DNA from 4 places in the Clostridioides sp. LIBA-7678 genome. Region 1 is predicted to be linked to each of the others. Evidence: riboswitches for the same ligand, from Rfam matches in the RefSeq annotation. Region 1 holds a riboswitch; each other region holds the start of a gene.
What was found. A riboswitch is a leader RNA that binds a small molecule or an ion and turns the genes downstream of it on or off. The one in region 1 is predicted to bind lysine.
Positions count from the first base shown of each region.

Region 2: another riboswitch for lysine. It lies ahead of ACTG46_RS17350 (aspartate-semialdehyde dehydrogenase); the one in region 1 lies ahead of ACTG46_RS08995 (Na+/H+ antiporter NhaC family protein).
Region 3: another riboswitch for lysine. It lies ahead of ACTG46_RS11245 (aspartate kinase); the one in region 1 lies ahead of ACTG46_RS08995 (Na+/H+ antiporter NhaC family protein).
Region 4: another riboswitch for lysine. It lies ahead of ACTG46_RS16710 (YfcC family protein); the one in region 1 lies ahead of ACTG46_RS08995 (Na+/H+ antiporter NhaC family protein).

Region 1 is NZ_CP196987.1:1,855,436-1,860,757, forward strand. It holds gene ACTG46_RS08980 (TerD family protein) at 1-135, opposite strand, end outside; gene ACTG46_RS08985 (MetQ/NlpA family ABC transporter substrate-binding protein) at 238-1,035, opposite strand; SAM riboswitch class I at 1,147-1,252, opposite strand; gene lplA (lipoate--protein ligase) at 1,343-2,329, opposite strand; lysine riboswitch at 2,589-2,765, shown strand; gene ACTG46_RS08995 (Na+/H+ antiporter NhaC family protein) at 2,903-4,633, shown strand; tRNA gene ACTG46_RS09000 (tRNA-Leu) at 4,743-4,823, shown strand.
Region 2 is NZ_CP196987.1:3,746,869-3,752,190, forward strand. It holds gene ACTG46_RS17340 (L-serine ammonia-lyase) at 64-1,257, opposite strand; gene dapA (4-hydroxy-tetrahydrodipicolinate synthase) at 1,580-2,461, shown strand; lysine riboswitch at 2,539-2,712, shown strand; gene ACTG46_RS17350 (aspartate-semialdehyde dehydrogenase) at 2,885-3,886, shown strand; gene dapA (4-hydroxy-tetrahydrodipicolinate synthase) at 4,003-4,890, shown strand; gene dapB (4-hydroxy-tetrahydrodipicolinate reductase) at 4,957-5,322, shown strand, end outside.
Region 3 is NZ_CP196987.1:2,304,677-2,309,998, forward strand. It holds gene lysA (diaminopimelate decarboxylase) at 62-1,354, opposite strand; gene ACTG46_RS11245 (aspartate kinase) at 1,372-2,565, opposite strand; lysine riboswitch at 2,647-2,815, opposite strand; gene ACTG46_RS11250 (hypothetical protein) at 2,926-3,543, opposite strand; gene ACTG46_RS11255 (hypothetical protein) at 3,714-5,322, opposite strand, start outside.
Region 4 is NZ_CP196987.1:3,602,738-3,608,059, forward strand. It holds gene ACTG46_RS16705 (M20 family metallopeptidase) at 1-1,036, opposite strand, end outside; gene ACTG46_RS16710 (YfcC family protein) at 1,050-2,441, opposite strand; lysine riboswitch at 2,588-2,767, opposite strand; gene ACTG46_RS16715 (DUF3139 domain-containing protein) at 3,082-3,483, opposite strand; gene ACTG46_RS16720 (macrolide family glycosyltransferase) at 3,777-4,952, opposite strand; gene ACTG46_RS16725 (AbrB/MazE/SpoVT family DNA-binding domain-containing protein) at 4,985-5,200, opposite strand; partial or broken gene ACTG46_RS16730 (helix-turn-helix transcriptional regulator) at 5,228-5,322, opposite strand, start outside.

The sequences.
Region 1 (5,322 bases):
GCTTTTTAGAGAGCCAAAAAAACCTTTTTTTTGTATTTTTTGATTCCAATTTAAATTAACTAAGATTTCACCTAAATCACTATTTTCTTTTTTTGTAAGGTTTATTTTTTGCCCCTTTTTTAATTCTATAGCCATAGTAATTTTCCTCCATAAACATAGATTTACTTAAATGGTAGCACTTAACAAGTCAATATTCAACAAGATTAGAATAATAATATTAAAATTATACTAAATATACTAGAAAACAGGAATTACAATGCCTTTATATTTCTCTTCAATTATACTTCTTGCTTTATCTGATGTAAGAACATCTTGTAGAACTTTAATTTTTTCACTATCTTTATCTTCAGTTCTAAATGCCAAAAGATTTGCATACTCATCATTTATAGGTGCTGTATAAAGTCCATTTTTCTTAGCATCAAGGCCAGCAGGTACTGCGTATGTAGTATCTATAAATGCAGCAGTTACATCTGGAAGAGAAGATGGAATCTGAGCGATATCCAATTCTTTAAATTGTATGCCTTTTGGATTTTCTATTATATCTTTAGGACTAACTAATCCATCACCTTTAGGTAAAGTTAAAAGTCCGATACTTTCAAGGTATCTAAGGTCTTTAGAACAAGAAGATGGGTTGTTACTTATTGCGATTGTATCTCCTTTTTTAAATTCATCAATAGATTTTATCTTGTAAGAGTAAAGGATTGCTGGGCATACATATAGTTTTTTTCCAGCCATTATTTTATATCCTTTAGCTTTAACAGCTTCTTTTAGATAAGGTTCATGTTGGAATAGATTTGCATCAATTTCTCCGTTATTTAAAGCTTCGTTTGGAAGTATGTAGTCATCAAAATTTTTAACCTCCAAAGTATAACCTTTTTCTTCGATAAGTGGTTTTAATTCTTCTAATAATTCTCCACCTGGTACTAAAGTAGCGCCAACAACAATTTTTTTATCATCGTTACCTTTAGAACATCCAACTATAGATAAAGTAAAAACTAGACATAATAATAAACTTAATAATTTTTTGAATTTCATATAAATTCCCTCCTGAATATGATTGATTAGTTAAAAATAAAATACCCTCTTTTATCACACTGCAAAATAAAATAAGCCTGAGTTTAAACTCAGGCTTTAAAAGCTAATTTAGACTCATCTTTCAGTATAATACTGCAGGATTTAGCACCAATGTATATAAAAATATACTGGTTGCTGGGTTTCATAGGGCCAGTCCCTTCACCACTCTGGATAAGAAGTATCAATTTTTAATTATGTTATAAATATTATCATGATTTTTTACATATGTAAACATAATTTTATAAATATTTTAAAATTTTTAATATTTCTATTTAACACCTAAGATTCCAGAAATTAGAATATCAGTGTCAGCTCCTAAGAAATAATCATTTATTTCAATGGAATCTAAAACATTCCTTAAAGCATTCTCTTCATGTTTCGTTCCAGCAAGTTTATCTTCCACAAATGAAACATCACGTTTTCCAAAAAAGTCTCCAAAAAATTTTATAGTAGTTATTATTCCCTTATCAACATTTAGATTAAACTCAACGTTTCCACCAGAATATTTTAACTCATTTGAAAGGGTATATTTTGGGGAATTACCAAAGTTCCAATCCCAAGTTTCATATTTTGACTTAGTAAGTTTTTCTATTTGTTCTATGTCATAATCACTTAAATAATAATTAGTATTATCAGTGTTAGTTTTAGAGAGATAATTCATTATTGCGTCCTTAAATTCTAGTATATCCATTTTAGATTGTAGATGTTCACTTATATTAGTTACACGAGATTTTACAGACTTTATGCCCTTTCCTTCAAATTTTATAGGTTTTACCTTTAGAGCTTTTGAAAGGTCATTTATCTCAGATGAAAATAACAGTGTACCATGATGCATCACCTTATTTTTGTAGTTGTATTGAGCATTTCCAGAAAACTTCTTACCATCTATAAGAAGGTCATTTCTTCCAGAAAATTCAGCGTTTACATCTAATGTCTTAAGTAAGTCTATTATTGGTTGAGTGAATCTTCTGAAATCACTAAAGCTATTATTATTGCAGGCTATGAATGTAAAATTTATATTTCCTAAATCATGAAATACAGCTCCACCACCAGATTGTCTCCTAACAACAGGTATAGAATTTTCTTTTATATATTCTAAATTTATTTCAGAAAGTGTATTTTGATTTTTTCCAACAATTATAGAAGGTTCATTCCTCCATAAAATAAATAAGTCTTCGTCAAAATTTTTTAGAAGATATTCTTCCATCGCTAAATTGAAGTAAGGGTTTGTCTTTTCATTGTAAATTAGTAACATTAAAGTAATTCCTCCATATAATTGATAAAATTTTTTTGTTATTTTTAGTACAATTAATTTTATAATTCGACAATAATGTAAAAAGTCCTTTAAATTAGAAGATTTAAAAAAGAAGACAATCTTATATTAATAGAAGTGTATATTAAACATAATTAGAGAAGTTTGGGATTTTATGTAAAAAATAAAAAGGAATTTTAAAAACTAACTTGCAAAGTTTAAATAAATAATATATACTCAAAATATACTTAATAAAAGTGAATAGAAGGGTAGAGGCGCAATAATCTATCAGTACTAATAATGAGTTAAGCACAGAGATTTATTAGGAAAGGAGATATTGCCGAAGTTTTATAATTGATGCTTTAAGATTATATTGCTGGGGGTACATAGAAAATATGTACAACTGTCACAGGTTTATTTGTGGTGAGCTATCATTTAAGGAATTATATTATATTTATTTTAATATTGTTGATGTATTGTAATTTTCAAGCCTTGAGTGTTTAGCACTTAAGGCTTTTTTAGTTTTATCAAATACCCTGTATAATTCACAAAACTAAAAAAGAGAGGGAGATTTATATGAGAAACAAAAAAATTAATATTATTTTTCTGACGACAATTATGTTTATAATGTCAACAGTAATGGTTTTTGCAGAGGAAGATATAGACACTATCGCACTAGCTAATGCAGAAAAATTTGGAATCTTAACTTTAATACCACCATTAGTTGCTATAATACTTGCATTCATAACTAAAAACGTAATAATTTCTTTACTTATAGGGATTCTTTCTGGGAGTTTTATAATTAAAGCTAGTGGTATAAATGTGTTTGCTACATTCATACAAGCATTTTTAGACTTAGTGGATAGAGCTTTGGTATCGTTATCAGACCCGTGGAATGCAGGGATAATACTACAAGTTCTAGCAATTGGAGGGGTTATAAATCTTGTTGCAAAGATGGGAGGAGCTAAGGCTATAGCTGAGGCACTTGCCAAAAGAGCGAAATCAGCGAAAGGTACACAAATTATAACATGGTTTTTAGGTCTTTTGGTATTCTTTGATGATTATGCAAATTCATTAATAGTAGGTCCTATGATGAGACCTGTTGCAGATAAAATGAAAATATCAAGAGAAAAATTAGCCTTTATAATAGATGCTACAGCAGCACCAGTTGCTGGATTAGCTATAATATCTACATGGATAGGTCTTGAAGTTGGTTTAATACATGATGCTTTTGAAAGTATAAGTGTAGATGTTGATGCATTTGGTATATTTTTAAATACAATACCATTTAGATTTTATAATATATTAATATTAGCATTTATTGTAATATCAGCATTATTATTAAAAGAATTTGGGCCAATGAAAAAAGCAGAAATAAAATCTAGAAGTAGAAAAGTTGGTACAGACCTTGATGAAGGTGTAGAAGAATTAGATGATTTAGCACCAAAAAATGGAGTGAAATTGAGTGTGTGGAATGCTATAATCCCAATAGGAACATTAATAATAGTTGCTTTGGCATCATTCTATTATAGTGGATATACGTCTATAATGGGTGGTGAAGATAAAGCTCTAATACAACTATTTACAAATTCACCATATTCTTTTGGAGCAATAAAAGAAGCATTTAGTGCATCTGATGCATCTAGAGCATTATTCCAATCTGCACTTGTTGCAAGTTTAGTTGCTATTATAATGGCTGTAGTTAAAAAGATTTTTACAGTGTCAGAAGCAATTGATGTTTGGATAGATGGGATGAAAAGTTTAGTAATAACTGGTGTAATATTAATACTTGCATGGTCATTAAGTTCAGTAATAAAAGAATTAGGTACAGCTAAATTTTTGATACACTTATTATCAGGTTCACTACCTCCATTCTTATTGCCAAGTTTAATATTTGGTTTAGGAGCAATAATATCTTTTGCTACTGGAACAGCTTATGGAACAATGGGTATACTTATGCCACTAGCAATACCACTAGCTTACTCATTAAATCCTGATATGTCTTATGTAATAGTGAGTACAAGTGCAGTCTTAACAGGTGCAATATTTGGAGACCACTGTTCTCCGATTTCAGATACAACAATACTTTCTTCAATGGGAGCTGGTTGTAATCATATAGACCATGTTAATACTCAAATGCCATATGCTATATTTACAGCAGTAATCACTATTGTATTTGGATATATACCAGCTGGATTAGGATTGCCAATATATATAGTATTACCAGTAGCTATAGCTGCTGTATTTGTTGGTATTCAAATAATTGGTAAGAGAGTTGATGAAGCAGAGATAGAACTTGCAGAATAAAGATATAAATAAATTTCACCTTTTATTATCATTCTTTTGTTAGTTTTTAGATAATTTTAAAAAGTTATTGAAAATAATAGCGAAATATAGTAAAATAAAAGAGTAATAAGCGGATGTGGCGGAATTGGCAGACGCACTAGACTTAGGATCTAGCGCCATTGGCGTGGGGGTTCGACTCCCTTCATCCGCACTCTACAGTACTTAGTTGTGCTGAAAAAAACTGGGATTGCTGGCTTTCGGAGTGGGCTATCCCGTTTTTATTTTTTGATAAATCGAATATAATATGAATATATTTCTAAGGATATTTTATTAATAAATATAAAAGCACATTGAGTGCTTTTTTTGTTGTTTAAAATTACAATTACATATAAATTCTTAGATATTTGTCAATAAGATAAAATCTTATTTTTCACAAAGATAAATTTGCAAACGATTCTATTGCATGTATAAATATATCTTTAACATAATATAGTAAATTACAATATAACTTTACTTTTAGTGTTTTATATGACATGCTAGTAATAAATTAAATAAATATATTATTTTACATTAATATATAACATATATGTATAAAAGTTAATATTATAAAAGTAGTATAATTGATAATAAAAACTTAACAAAAAAATTAATACATAAAAAAAAATAAATATAATGTGTTGACATTTAATTGAAATATTCATACAATAAAA
Region 2 (5,322 bases), 1.9 Mb from region 1:
TAATAATAATTCCCCTGTTTCATAAATCAAAACAGGGGAATTATTACTTAAAAATTTTATTTTTTAGCAAGAGAAGAAATGTTTAGCAAGTCCACCCTTAGCAGTTTCTTTATATTTATCCATCATGTCTATACCAGTTTCTTTCATTGTTTCAACAACTTGGTCCAAGGAGACAGAATGTGAGCCATCAGTTAATAATGCATAATTAGCTGCATCATAAGCTCTTTGAGCTGCCATAGCATTTCTTTCTATACATGGAATTTGAACGTATCCATATACAGGGTCACAAGTCATTCCTAGATGATGTTCAAGTGCTATTTCTGCTGCATATTCAATATGGTCTATAGTACCACCTTTTAAGTATGCTACTGCCGCTGCTGCCATAGAACAAGCTGCACCAACCTCACCTTGACACCCTACCTCTGCTCCAGATATTGATGCGTTAGTCTTTATTATATTACCTATTATCCCAGCCACAAGTAGTGCTTCAATTATTTTTTGGTCATCATACTTATAGAAATCTTGCATTGCAAAGAATATTCCTGGGATTACACCAGCAGAACCACAAGTTGGTGCTGTAACTATGATATTACCAGAAGCATTTTGCTCAGAAGCTGCTAGTGCATATGCATATACAAGTGTTGAGAAGTTTTTATCTTTTTGGTATGCATTATAAAACGTACTTGCTCTTCTTTTTAATAATAATTTACCTGGTATTATTTCATCTGTGCTTAATCCATCATCAATAGATTTTCTCATAGCATCTTTTATAGTTTTTATATAATCTTTTATGTCTTCTGGTTCACATTCCAACACAAAATCTACTAAAGTCTTATTATTTTCCTTACACCATTTTACTATCTCATCCATAGTATCTAGATGATATATACTGTTGCTTTTGCTATTTCTTTGACCTTCTTCTGCTATAGTTCCTCCACCTACAGAATATACAGTCCATTCAGCCGTTACATTTCCTTCTTTATCTAAAGCTTCAAACTTCATTCCATTTGGATGAAAATCTTTTATAATATCTTCTTCCCAAACGATTTCAACTTTTTTTGGCGATATCGTTTTTTCAATTATATAGTCAGTTAAGTGACCTTTTCCTGTAGCTGCCAAACTACCATATAATATTGCTCTAAAACTTTCTGCATCTGAATTTTCATTTTTAAATCTTTCTGCTGCTCTTTGTGGTCCCATAGTATGAGAACTTGAAGGCCCACTTCCTATTTTAAAAAGTTCCTTTAAAGTATCCATATTATTCCTCCTAAATTTACGGTATTATTGCTTATTATTAGATTTTACGCACATATTTATTATAACCTAAATATATTAATTATTAGTTATTAAATTCGCATAAAATTTATTTTTTATTTCCATTTTGGTATATTTTATTAAATTAATATGCATATTTTGAGAATAAAACATTTATTTCAAATTTTTCTAATATTAATATAATATAAATATCTTATTTAAACAGTTAAGATATTAACTATACCTATTAAAATTAATTAATTTGTACTATAATTATTATTGTACTTAAAAAATTAAATTTAGATAAAAAAGGAGATTTGATTATATGTTATTTAAAGGTTCTGCTGTTGCTTTAGTTACCCCATTCACAGAGGATAATAATGTCAACTTCGAAAAATTAGGTGAATTAATCGAATACCACATTGAGAATGACACAGATGCACTAGTTGTTTGTGGAACAACAGGTGAGGCAACTACTATGAGTGAATCTGAAATTTTTGCTGTAATAAAATATACAGTTGAAAAAGTTAACAAAAGAATACCTGTCATTGCAGGTACTGGTTCAAACAATACTATGTTGTCTGTTCATATGAGTCAAGAAGCTGAAAAATTAGGAGTTGATGGACTTTTAATAATAACTCCTTACTATAATAAGACTAATGAAAAAGGTCTTAAACTTCACTTTGAAACAATAGCAAATAGCGTTAAGTTACCAATTATTTTATACAATGTACCTGGAAGAACTAAAGTAAATATAAAGCCATCTGTTGTGGCTGAACTTGCTAAAATAGATAATATAGTTGCTGTAAAGGAAGCAAGTGGAGATTTAGCTCAAGTTGCAGAAATAGCTAAATTAGTACCTGAAGACTTTGCTATATACTCCGGTAATGATGACACTATATTACCACTATTATCATTAGGTGGAAGTGGTGTTATCTCTGTGCTTGCTAACATTTGCCCTAAGGAGACACATGACTTAGTAACTAAATTCTTTAAAGGTGATATTGAAGGCTCAAAAAAATTACAACTTGATATGGATGCTTTAATTGCTGCCTTATTTATAGAAGTAAATCCAGTGCCAGTTAAAACTGCCATGAATATTTTAGGTTTTAATGTTGGAGATTTAAGACTTCCTCTAGCTGAAATGGAAGAAATTAATCTTAATGTATTAAAACAAGAATTGACAAATTTTGGATTTAAATTTTAGCAATATTTATATAAATAAGTTGATTTTTTCTTAAATATGTATTATTATTAGAATAATCAAATTTTAATATCCTATTAACCTAGGGTAGAGGTAGCTGTAACTAAGAGTATCCAATAGTAGCTGGCAGGCGTTAATGATTGGAAAAAGGATTTACAGCCGAAGAAAATATTTCTTGCAATTATATTTTCTGGGATTACACATAACATGTGTAATACTGTCACTTATATTATAAGTGATGAGCTACAGGGTTTACTTTGAGTGATAAATTAGACGTACAAAGTATACCTTTGTACGTTTTTTGTATATAATTAAAGTTGTTAATATAATATTAAAGTTTTTGGATATAAAAAAATATTAACATATCTTACTTGTATAACTAAAATCAAATAATGTTTTAATAATTTAAAATTGGGGTGAATTTATATGAAAAAAGTAAACGTAGCGATAGTTGGTGCTACTGGAATGGTAGGTAGAACATTTTTAAAAGTATTAGAAGAAAGAAATTTTCCAATAGAAAATCTATTTTTATTCTCTTCTTCTAAATCAGCTGGTTCTAAAGTAATATTTTGTGGTAAAGAATATATAGTAGAAGAATTAAAGGAAACTTCATTTACTGATAGAGGTATACAAATAGCACTATTCTCTGCTGGAGGAAGTATTAGTGAAAAGTATGCTCCAATAGCAGCATCAAATGGAATCTTAGTAGTGGATAATTCTAGTCACTGGAGAATGGACCCAGATGTTCCTTTAGTAGTTCCTGAAGTAAATCCTGAAGCAATAAAAGAACACAAGGGCATAATAGCTAATCCTAACTGCTCTACTATACAAGCTATGGTTCCTCTTAAGCCACTTGATGATAAGTACAAAATTAAGAGAGTAGTATACTCTACTTACCAAGCTGTATCTGGTTCTGGTGTTAAAGGTGTTGAAGATTTAGAGAAAGGGATGAATGGTAATCCTACTGGATTCTACCCTCACCAAATATCTTACAATTGTCTTCCTCATATAGATTCATTTACTGAAAATGGATATACTAAGGAAGAAATGAAAATGGTAAATGAAACTATGAAAATACTTAATAATTACGACTTAAAAATAACTGCAACTACTGTAAGAGTTCCAGTGAGAAATGGTCATAGTGAATCTATAAACGTTGAATTTAATAATCCATTTGAATTAGAAGACTTAGTAAAAACACTTGAAGAAGCTCCAGGGGTTGTAGTAGTTGATAATCCTGCTAATAATGAATATCCAACTGCTGTAGAATTTGACAATAGAGATGAAGTATTTGTTGGAAGAATAAGAAGAGACTTCAGTGTTGACAATGGTGTAAATCTTTGGGTTGTAGCTGACAATATCAGAAAAGGTGCTGCAACTAATGCAATTCAAATAGCTGAAATGGCTTTATCATACGATTTAGTATAATATACAAACTTGTATAAATATATAATTTTGTAAAATATTAATAATAATATAAAAACAAGCATTAGAAGTAACTGTAATATAAAACACAAAAATAAAAAAGAGGGGATTGATTTTATATGATATTTAAAGGTTCTGCTGTTGCTCTAGTTACACCATTTACAAAGGATAACAAAGTTGATTTTGACAAATTAGGCGAATTGGTTGAATACCAGATAGCTAATGGTACTGATGCTATAGTATCTTGTGGTACTACTGGTGAAGCTAATACTATGACTGATGAAGAACAACTTGCTACTATTAAGTATGTTGTAGAAAAAGTTAATAAAAGAGTTCCTGTTATAGCTGGAAGTGGTTCTAATGATACTATGCACTCAGTTAATCTAAGCCAAGAAGCTGAAAAATTAGGAGTAGATGCTCTATTAATCATAACTCCTTATTACAATAAAGCTAATAAAGCTGGACTTAAACGTCATTTTGAAACAATAGCTAACAGTGTCAAACTTCCAATTATACTTTACAATGTCCCTGGAAGAACTTGTGTAAATATAAGTCCTAGCCTTATAGTTGAACTTGCTAAAATAGATAATATAGTTGCTGTAAAAGAAGCTAGTGGAGACCTAGGACAGGTTGCAGAAATAGCTAGTTTAGTTCCAGATGATTTTGCTATCTACTCTGGTAATGATGATACTATACTTCCTTTATTATCTTTAGGAGGTCAAGGAGTTATATCAGTACTTGCTAATGTTTGCCCTCAAGAAACTCACGATTTAGTAGCCAAATTCTTTGAAGGCGATATAGAAGGTTCTAGAAAATTACAACTTGGTATGGATGCTCTAATAGCAGCTTTATTTATAGAAGTAAATCCTATACCAGTTAAGACTGCAATGAATTTACTAGGATTCAATGTTGGAGATTTAAGATTACCTCTAGCAGAAATGGACCCAGCAAATTTAGAAGTATTAAAGAAAGAATTAGTTAACTTTGGACTAAAAGTTAATGCATAGTAAAAATTGATGCATGGTAAAAAATAGGTTTGGTCAAAAGTTAGCCCTTAATCATAGGAGGAAATTATGTTAAAAGTTATAGCAACTGGTTATGATGGAAAAATGGGTAAGATTTTAGCCGATACTATAAGAGAAGATAGTGAATTAGAATTGGTTTGTGTTGCAGCTAGAGGTATGGATAGTTGTGAAGGTGACCTTAAAATCTACGAAGACATGAGCACTATAGTTGAAGAAGTTGATGTAGTTATAGATTTTTCTCATCACTCTAATTTAGATAATATCTTATCTTATGTTTTAAAGACTAAGACACCGTTAGTAATTGCTACTACTGGATATAATGATGAAGAAATGAACAAAATACATGAAGCGGCTAAAGTTATTCCTGTATTCCAATCATATAATATGTCTCTTGGTGTAAATGTATTAGTGAAA
Region 3 (5,322 bases), 450 kb from region 1:
TTTAGAGCCATATATACCTTAGTAAATCTACTTATAATAAACTTAATATTTAATTTTCATTCTATACTTCTAAAGCTAATAAATCTTCATAACTTTGTCTCTTACATATTACCTTATCATTTCCATCAAATACTGATACTACTGCTGCTCTTGGTATTTTATTATAATTTGAAGACATTGAATACCCATATGCACCTGTTGATGTCGTTATAAGTATGTCTCCACTTTTAATATCCATTATATCTATATCCCCAATCAATATATCTCCACTTTCACAACATTTTCCAGCTATTGTTACATGATTCATAGTCTCATGGTTAATTTTATTTACAATACTACACTCATAACTAGCTTGATACAGAGAAGGTCTTACATTATCTGTCATACCTCCATCTACACTTACATAAACTCTAACATCTTTTATATCTTTTATTGAACCTACTGTATACAATGTGCTTCCTGCATTTGCAACTATTGATCTTCCTGGTTCTATTACCAATATAGGTACTTCTATCCCAAGCTCTTTACATGAACTTTCCGCTTTAGCAATTATAGTCTCACAGAATTCTTTTATAGTCTTAGGCTTATCTTCTTTACTGTAATAAACCCCTACACCTCCACCTAAGTCAATTTCTGTTAGCTGTATATTGAATTTTTCTTTTATCTCTTTTACTAAGTTCATCATTATGTCCACTGTATCTATGTATGGCTCTACATCAAATATTTGTGAGCCTATATGAGCATGAAGACCCACAAGTCTTATATTCTTGTATTCACTCAATTTCTCTATTGCTCTAAATAAATCTCCATTCACTAAGGCAAATCCAAATTTAGAATCTATCTGTCCAGTTTTTATATAATCGTGTGTATGAGCCTCTATTCCAGGTGTTATTCTAAAATATATTTCTTGAACTTTACCTTTTTCTTCACATAACTTTTCAATCAAATCCAATTCATAAAAATTGTCTACTACGAACTTACCTACACCTAAATCTAATCCCATATTTATTTCTTCTTTAGTCTTATTATTTCCATGGAAGAAAACTTTTTCCATAGGGAAATTTGATTTGTAGGCTGTATATAATTCGCCTCCTGAAACTACATCTAGGCACATTTGTTCTTCATTTATAAGATTACACATATAAATAGGTAAAAAAGCTTTACCTGCATAAGCAACCTTGTTTTTTCCATCTTTGGCTTTAAAATATTCTACATATTCTCTACAGTTTTGTCTTACCAAAGCTTCATCAAATACATAAAGTGGAGTTTGATATTTTTCACTAAGCTCTAAACAACTCACTCCTCCAATATATAATTCATTATCATTTACAGTCATAGTTCCATGAAGTTTCATAATATCCTCCCCAAATTTTATATATTAAATACTTCTGCTATTTTTTCTATAGCTATTTGCTTATCATCAGAATTTATAGCACATGTTATACGAATTTCTGATGTAGTTATAAGTTTTATCATTATACCATTTTCATTGAATATCTTAAATACCTTAGCAGCAACTCCAGAAGTATTTTTCATGCCAAGACCTACCAAAGAGAATTTAGTGATATTATTATCAACCACTACATGTTCTTCATCTGTGTACTTAGATACTATCTTCTTACATTCTCCTAATTCTTCTTTTGGAACTGTAAATGATACACTTATTTTATCTAAGATAGGTGCAGTCTGACTTATCATATCTACACTTATCCCTATAGTTGCTATATCTTCAAATAAACTAGATATATTTTCTGCTTTAAAATCTTTGATTGTTATAGAGCTATCGTCATCACTAGTAGCTAATCCTGTTATTACTTTATCCTCTAATTTCATATCTTTTCCCCCTCTTATATATGTTCCTTTTACTGTACCACATGTACGTCCAACATAAATTTCAACACCATATTTTTGTGCAAGTTCTATACTTCTTGAATGCATTACTTGTGCTCCTAAACTTGCTAACTCAAGCATTTCTTCATATTCAATCTCATCAAGTTTACTAGCCTTTGAATATTTTCTTGGGTCTGTAAAATAGATTCCATCAACATCTGTATATATCTCACATTTCCCATTTAATTTAACTGCAAGAGCCACAGCAGATGTGTCTGAACCACCTCTCCCAAGAGTAGTTACATCACCATCTTCATTGATTCCTTGAAATCCAGTTACTATTACGACATTTCCTTCATCTAAACTATTTTTAATTCTATTTACATTTATATCATCAATTTGAGACTTCCCATGAAGACCACTTGTTTTTATATTTAGCTGATAAGCATTATAACTTACAGCCTTACATCCAAGTGCATTTAATGCTATTGATAATAAAGAAGCTGAAATCATTTCTCCAGTAGACATCAAAGCATCCAATTCTCTTTTACTAGGTTCATTACTCAATTCTTTAGCCAACTTTATATATTCATCAGTGGATTTACCCATGGCAGACACAACTATTACCATTTGTGGATTTTCTTTTCTTCGTTCTATTATGTTTTCTGCAATTGATTTTATTTTATCAGTATCTGCCACCGAACTTCCACCATATTTTTGAACAATTATACTCATGCTTTTTCCCCCTCAAGTTAAATTTTGATAAATAAAAACGCCCAAAGGTATACTTTGGACGTGTAAATCTCATAGACCAAGTAACCTTGTAGCTCATCACTTTAAAAGTGACAGCCTTATACATATTCTGCATAAGTCCAGAAAATCCATCCGTCAACAAATTTTCTTCGGCTATAGACCCTTTCATCAATCATCAACACTTACCAGCTCCTATTGAATACTATTGAATATAGCTACCTCTACCCTAGGCTCATTATTTTTAATTAATTTATTAATATAGTTTTATCACATTCTATATAATATTGCAACAATTATTTTACAAAATGTGGCAAATCTATAATTCTCTTTTTTAAAATTAGGTTATATACAATTAAATAGTTTATTTAATCCTAAATCTATAAAATTTATACTATACTCACTATCATATCTCTCTAAATCATTTAATTCAGATAGATTATCTGGTGTAACTACCAAAACGTTTGGCACTTTAAAAAATGGAATTGTAGATTTATCTATCTTTCTAGAAAGATTTTCATATTTAGAAATATCTATTTCATTATTTAAATCAACATCTACTAGAACCTGTTTTATATTACCAAATTGGTCTGTATATTCAATAAATAAATCATATTTCATATCATCCACACTAACATTTCGGTAGAATCTTTTTACATCACAACCTGCAGTATTGATTCTAACAACTAATTCTGACCCTACTAGAGCCTTTATTAAATCATCTCCCTTAAAAAGTTTACTACCATTCAAATAGTATACATATGAGAGGTCTTTGTAATTATAATAATCCACATCACAAGGATATTTTTTAAGTGTATACTCACTACACATTTTTCTCAAGGTTTTTTTAAAGTTTTTTTTATTATATCTCTTTTGGTCTCCATAAATTTTTCTAAATTGAGCTTCTGTAACACATCTAACCCTGCTAATTAAAAGCAATATCTCTTTTTCCATATTAGTCATAGTACATTCTCCTTGAAGTATTATTTGCAAAGTTGTACTAATATTATATTAATTTTATGACATTAAATTTACAAAGAATTAAAATAAAATAGCTAGTTTTTATAAAAATAAATTTTATAAAAACTAGCTATTAATATATTAAATACTATTTTCGATTTTTTTAAGTTAAACTATACATTATCTTGATTCTCAGAACCTTGAGAGTTTGTATTTTCGTCAGTTCCTGTTCCCTCTTTTGCTTTTTTATCTTCAAAGTTTGCAATATTTAGGTTATCAAATTCTGACATTTCAATTACACCAGATAATTCTTTTGAATATGATATTTTGACTTTATCTCCAACTTGAGTCAATGGCAATTCACTAGATACTTTTGAAGTAGCTTTGAATATTATCTCTTTATTTGAATCTAAAGTCACATAATAATTAGTATTTCCACCTCGTACATCTGGACTTATTCTTGTCACTGTACCTTCTATGACTTCATCTTTTAAATCATTATCCAGTTTTAAATCATTACCCTTAGATTCTAATGAATCTTTATAGTTTCTCAATGCTTCGTTTTTATCTTCACCTAAACCAAGCACATTATAATCTTCAACAGATACAAATGCAACTCTCTTTACAAGACCAGCCTTATCTTTTAACGATGATACATATGTTGGTTGACCTAATATATTATACATTACAGGGAATGTTGCTTCATAATTCTTTTCTTGAACATTACCTTCAGCTGATTTCATTGCAGCTGTCTCAGTGGCTCCTGGTTGCTTATATAATTTAGCTTCTTTTGTTCTAGAATCAACTAACATAAATCCAATTGTAGATTCATCTCCTCCTGAAGATGTTATACCTGTATACCAATAAGACCTATTATCATTTCCATAAACTAATGATGTTCCTTCTGTTGGCACTAGTACTCCTTTTTCTGATATAACAGAATTTAAAAATCCATTAACATAAACTCCCCAGTCTTTAATCTGGTCTGTTATAAATTCTTGTGGCTGGATTCTATCCACCCATTTAGGTGTATTTTTAACATTGTAAACATTTATTTTTCCAGTTTCTGCATCAACAGTAGCTATTCCTGTAGCATTTGCTCCTCCATAACCAATTTTATGCTCATATAAACTTACAACCCAATAAGGTTTCCCTTCATCATTTATTTCAAGGGTAAAATCTGTCATACCAACATTTACCACACCATGTATGTATAAATGTCTCTGTAAATCTTGATGCAAGTAAGCTTCTGGTTGATATACTATCTTTATTGGTTTTCCATCTATTTCTTGAACTAATTGAACATCTTGAGGGTTACTTGCAGATACTTTTACATAACCACTTGAACCACTTAAAGATGTTACCCACTTAATTATGTCTCTATGAACAAGAGGTGCTACCCAGTACAATTCTCCATCCACATTTTGTATATGGAATTTTCCTAATTTTGACACACTGCCTATAGCTGGAACTTCTCCAAGCTTTTTATCTCCCAATTTCATAGCCATATCTTCATCTACAAGACGAATGTCATTTACACTGACAGGACTAATGTCGTCAGTAAATTTACTTTCAGTTACTTTTCCTAATAATTCTTTATATGCCTTTGCATGAAATACAGGTGTAGAAGCTATAAAAGGTACAACTACAATATACACAAGTAAAGCTATTGCTATTGAAAAATTATATTTAGCAAGTTTAGATGTTCTTTCATTTCTATCTAACATCATATCTAGTATTCCTGCCACAACAAAGAAAATTATTCCTACTGAAAATAAAGAT
Region 4 (5,322 bases), 1.7 Mb from region 1:
ATACCATTGGATTTATATCTAAAGCTATTTCTGTATACATAGTAGGGCAAACTTGACTTACATTACCTATATCTGTAGAACCCACTGGTCCATCTTTTCCCTCTAATATATCTGTTATACCTGCTTCAATCAAATTATTTTTTGTTATATTTTGAAGTACTTTATTATTTATTATATTGTCAAAAGAATTTTCAAAATATCTATAAGATAGCTTAGCTCCTGTCATTAACTCTGCACCTTTTGCACAGTTTATAACTTTTTTAGTAACTTCATCTAAATAACTTCTTTCAGCAGCTCTTACAAAAAACTTACAAGCAGCTTTTTCTGGAACTATATTTGGAGCTTCTCCTCCATTTGAAACTATACCATGTATTCTAACATCTGATTTTACATGTTGTCTTAGAGCATTTATTCCAGCAAAAGTAAGTTGTACTGCATCCAATGCATTAACTCCCATATGAGGATGACTAGCTGCATGTGCTGATACACCTTCAAAGCTAAACTCTAATGAATCTATTGCTAAAGCTTTGCAGTTTATATTATTAAAAGCTTCTATATGCATCTGATAGCTTACATCAATATCATCAAAAGCTCCTGCTTTAACTAAGTCACATTTTCCTCCTGTTGTTTCTTCAGCTGGTGTTCCTATTAATACAATTTTTCCTTTAAAACTTTCTTTTAACTTGCTTAATACTATACAAGCTCCTAGTGTAGATGCTGCAATCCAGTTATGACCACAAGCATGACCTGGCTCTTTATCTTCTCCATATCCAGGAAGTGCATCATACTCAGCTAAAAACGCTATAGTAGGACCATCACTATCTCCTAGCTCTGCTCTAAAAGCAGTATCCATATTACAGTATGGATAAGTTGTATCAAATCCATATTCCTTCATTTTCTCTACTAAATATTTTGATGATATATATTCTTCATCTCCTAGCTCTGGGTTGTTGAATATAAAATCGCATACTTCTTCAATTTCTTTCCCAAGTTCATTCTCTATCTCATAAGCTCTTTTCTTTATACTCTCTATCATAACTTACCTCCTATTAGAATCCTAGATATAATCCTACTGTCAAAAATACCATTACAAGAATTGTTAATACTACCATTAGAGGAACTATGAATCTAACCCACTTTGACCAAGGGATATTAGCTACTGCTAGTGCTCCCATTAAAACACCTGATGTAGGTGTTATTAAGTTAGTTACACCTATCCCAAATTGATAAGCTGTAACTATCATTTGTCTAGATACATCTACTAAGTCTCCAAGTGGTGCAAGTACAGGTATTGTAAGTGATGCAAGCCCTGATGCTGATGGTATTAAAAATGCTATTAATCCTTCTATTAAGAAAGTTAAGTTTATAAATATAGTTTTTGGTAATCCATTTAATAAATTTGCCGCAGAATTTAAAATTGTATCTATTATAAATCCATTTTCTGCTATTATTACGATTCCACGTGCAAATGCTATACATAATCCTGCTGTCATTAAATCTCCAGCTCCACTTATAAATGAATTAACTATTTCATCTTGCTTAAGCCCTGATGCTATTCCAGATATTATACCTATGGCTGTAAATATCATTGCAATTTCAGCTATATACCATCCTAATTTTAAAACACCAAATATCATAATTCCCATACCTATTACGAAAATTGCTATTACAATGGCTTCTCTTTTTGTAAATTCTTTTATGTTTGTATCACTATTAACCATTGATTCTTGATTCAGTGATATATCATGTACTAAAGACTTTTTAGGGTCTTTTTTTACTTTATTAGCATACATCATAACAAATGCTATAGATATAGCCATATATATTATAAACATAACAACTCTAAACTCTATTCCAGAACCTGGTGCTATTTGTGACAATGCCTGTGCTATTCCTACAGAGAAAGGATTAGTAGTCGCCGCTCCAAATCCAGCTGTTGCCCCTATAAATACTGTTGCCACCGCGGTTAATGAATCATATCCCATGCTGGTCATAAGTGGAATAAATATCATATAAAAAGGTAATGTTTCTTCACTCATTCCAAAAGTTGTACCACCAAGACCAAATAAAATCATAGATATAGGTATTATTAAAAATTGAAACTTCTTCATTTTATTTACAGTGTGCGCTATAATGGCTTCTATTGCACCTGTTTTATTAACTATTCCAAAAGCCCCTCCAACTATTAAAACAAATCCAACTACTTCAGCTGCATCTATAAATCCATTTATAGGAGCTGAAAATACATCAGTAATACCTTGTGGATTTGATGGTGCTTTTTCATAAGTTCCAGCTACAACAACTGACCTTCCGTCTATATCTACCCTTTCAAAATTTCCACTTGGTACTATCCAAGTAAGAACTGCCATTACTACTATTAATAAGAATATTATAGTAAGTGTCTGCGGCATAGTAAACCTCTTCTTTTTTAAACTGCTCATTTTTATTCTCCCCACTTTTAAATTAAAATATTTTATTATTGCATCCCTTTTCTATCCTATTTTGTATAGATGTAAAAAAGCTCAACATGGATACATGTTGAGCTAAATGTGTTAAATACAATATACCTACATCTTCCCTTTATCTTATCTAAGATAGCTCTCCATCAAAATTCGGGATGAATTTGATGACAGTACTGTACCTATTAAATACAGTCCCAGCACTAGCTTTGGACACTAGCACTTCGGCACTTACTCCTTTTATATTGCTTCATTGGTTTCCAACCTCTTCAATACTAATCTTAGTAAATGCAACCTCTACCTCAATCTTTTTATTAGATGAGGTAATGCTTATTAAATTTTATTTATTGTAAATAATTGTAGCATAATATGTCGAGATTGTAAATATTTTCAATATAATATACTTAGAATTAAATTTTATTTTCCACATCAATAAACTTTATATCTGCACATACATTCAAAGAATGTAGTATATTTTTATATCTAATTTTTTAAAGTCTGAAGATATATGTTTTTATATGTAACAAATTATACTTTCTCTATTAAGTGAATCTTTGGATATTTTTATTAGATGTTTATTAATAATTGATTACCATAAGAAATCATTCCATTGTATCCTCAACTATTTATTCAATTCTTTTTTAAGATAAATTGGTGGATACTTAACACTTTTTAATTCTTCATTACTTTTTAGAAGCTTATTGTTTTCTACATTATAAATTTGTAACATAACTTTATTTACATATAGGGCATAATAATCATCACTATAAAAATATTGATATTCATATTGTGAATCATCTTTATAATTTACTCTATACAGTATTCCATTATAGCTTGCTTTCTTTGCTTTTTCTTTTGTAATACTCTTTATATCATCTTCCGAAATACCTTGCTTTACCATATATTTATTGATATATATCTCAGCCTCCTTCCATGGTTTGAAATAGTTATTATATACAACACTTCCTGCTATACCTACAATACCTATAATTAATACTACTAAAATAATTCTATATTTTCTCATGCTAATTCCCCTTCTTTTATTATTTAAAACTATTATAATTCACTAAAAAAAGATGTTATATTTTTCTATTAGAATATAACATCCATCGTATTTAGTATCAATATACATGCCCTAACTGGTAGGTTAAAAGGCCCTACTGTCAGTATTTTTATTAAGTAGTATATATATTTCCTACTTTCCATGTAGTTTTATTTCATTATTATAAAAATTTCACAAGTATTTGTTTTAGAATATCTATTGCAATATTTCAATTAACATAATAAGTATCATATTAAGCTTCTAAATTTATATATTCAGCAATATGACTTTATAAGCTGTAATATTACATCAGCTGCCTTATTTGAACCACCTGCATTATAAAAGCTTTTTGATAGTTTAATTGCCTCTTCTTTGTATCCATTATCATTCATAACTTTAAATACAGTATCTTTAATATTTTTTGACCTATTTTCTTTTAACATCAGTCCTGCACCTAAATAAGCAACTCTATTAGCTACCATTCTCTGCTCTGAATGTTGTGGAAATAAGACCATAGGTACCCCATAATATAAACTTTCATTTACACTATTCATACCACAATGAGTGATAAACACATCAGCTTCTTGAAGTATAGCAATCTGTTCAACACTATTTTTAACTTCAAAGTTATTTGGTATATTCCCTAAACTTTTAATGTCAGTATCTCTACCAACAGACCTAATTATATCAACATCACAATCTTTAAATGCTTTTATACAGTTTTCATAAAAATTAACATTTTTATTATTAATCGTACCAAGTGAAATATATATAAGTTTTCTCTTTTTATCTTTAGGCTTAACAATCAACTTTGATACTGATGGCCCTACAAAAGAATATTTACTGGAAAAATTTTCTGACATTGGCTGAAATTCTTTTGATGTATATACAATAGTATTTGTATCATTATCATTAGAAATCATAGAAACAAAGTTTTTTACATAATATCCTTTTCTTTGTAAGAGCTTTATTTTTTTATTAATACGTCTCATCCCCAAAAACATATGAACAACTTCCATAAAACTTTGCTTCATCATTTTTGCTGTATGTTTATTAAATGCAAAAGTTGTTGTAGAGCATATATATGGAATATTAAGTTTTTGTGCAAATAACTTTCCCCAAAAGCTTAATGAGTCTGATACAATACAATCTGGATTAAAAACTTTAAGTTCTCTACATACTTTTTCATCTAAAGATATTGTAGTGTCTGCTATCATCTCAATTAACCCAGAGAAATCCTTGCCAATTTTTTTCTCATCTTCAGGACGTAATTCTGGGAGATATTTATCACAACTAATAAATTTTGCTCCAGTATCTTCAATTTTATCTTTAAATTCATTAAAAGAATAATACAATACTTCATTCCCTCTATCTACTAATTCACGAACTACTTCAATGGTTGGATTAGTATGACCATATGCAGGAATGCTGAAAAAAACTATTTTACTCATATTTTATCCATCCTTTTATAATTTTTCTAAAATTATTCTTCGTTATTTGTTACTCCCATATGACCTATAAAATTTACCAAATCACGTTGATGAACAATTCCTAGTCCTCTTTCTTCATCTCCAAGTATCAATAATTTATCTCCTGTATTTATATTAAATATATCTCTTGCTTCTTTTGGAATAACAATCTGACCACCTTCTCCAACTATAACAGCTCCAAAGAAAAATTTTCCTTTAGGTGGTATTATAATACCTGTTTTTTCTTCTGAATGATTGACTAAATCATCTAGTTTAACATTGTACAATTTTGCAAGTTTAATACAACTATCTATATCAGGAGTGGATTCTCCACTTTCCCATTTTGCTACTG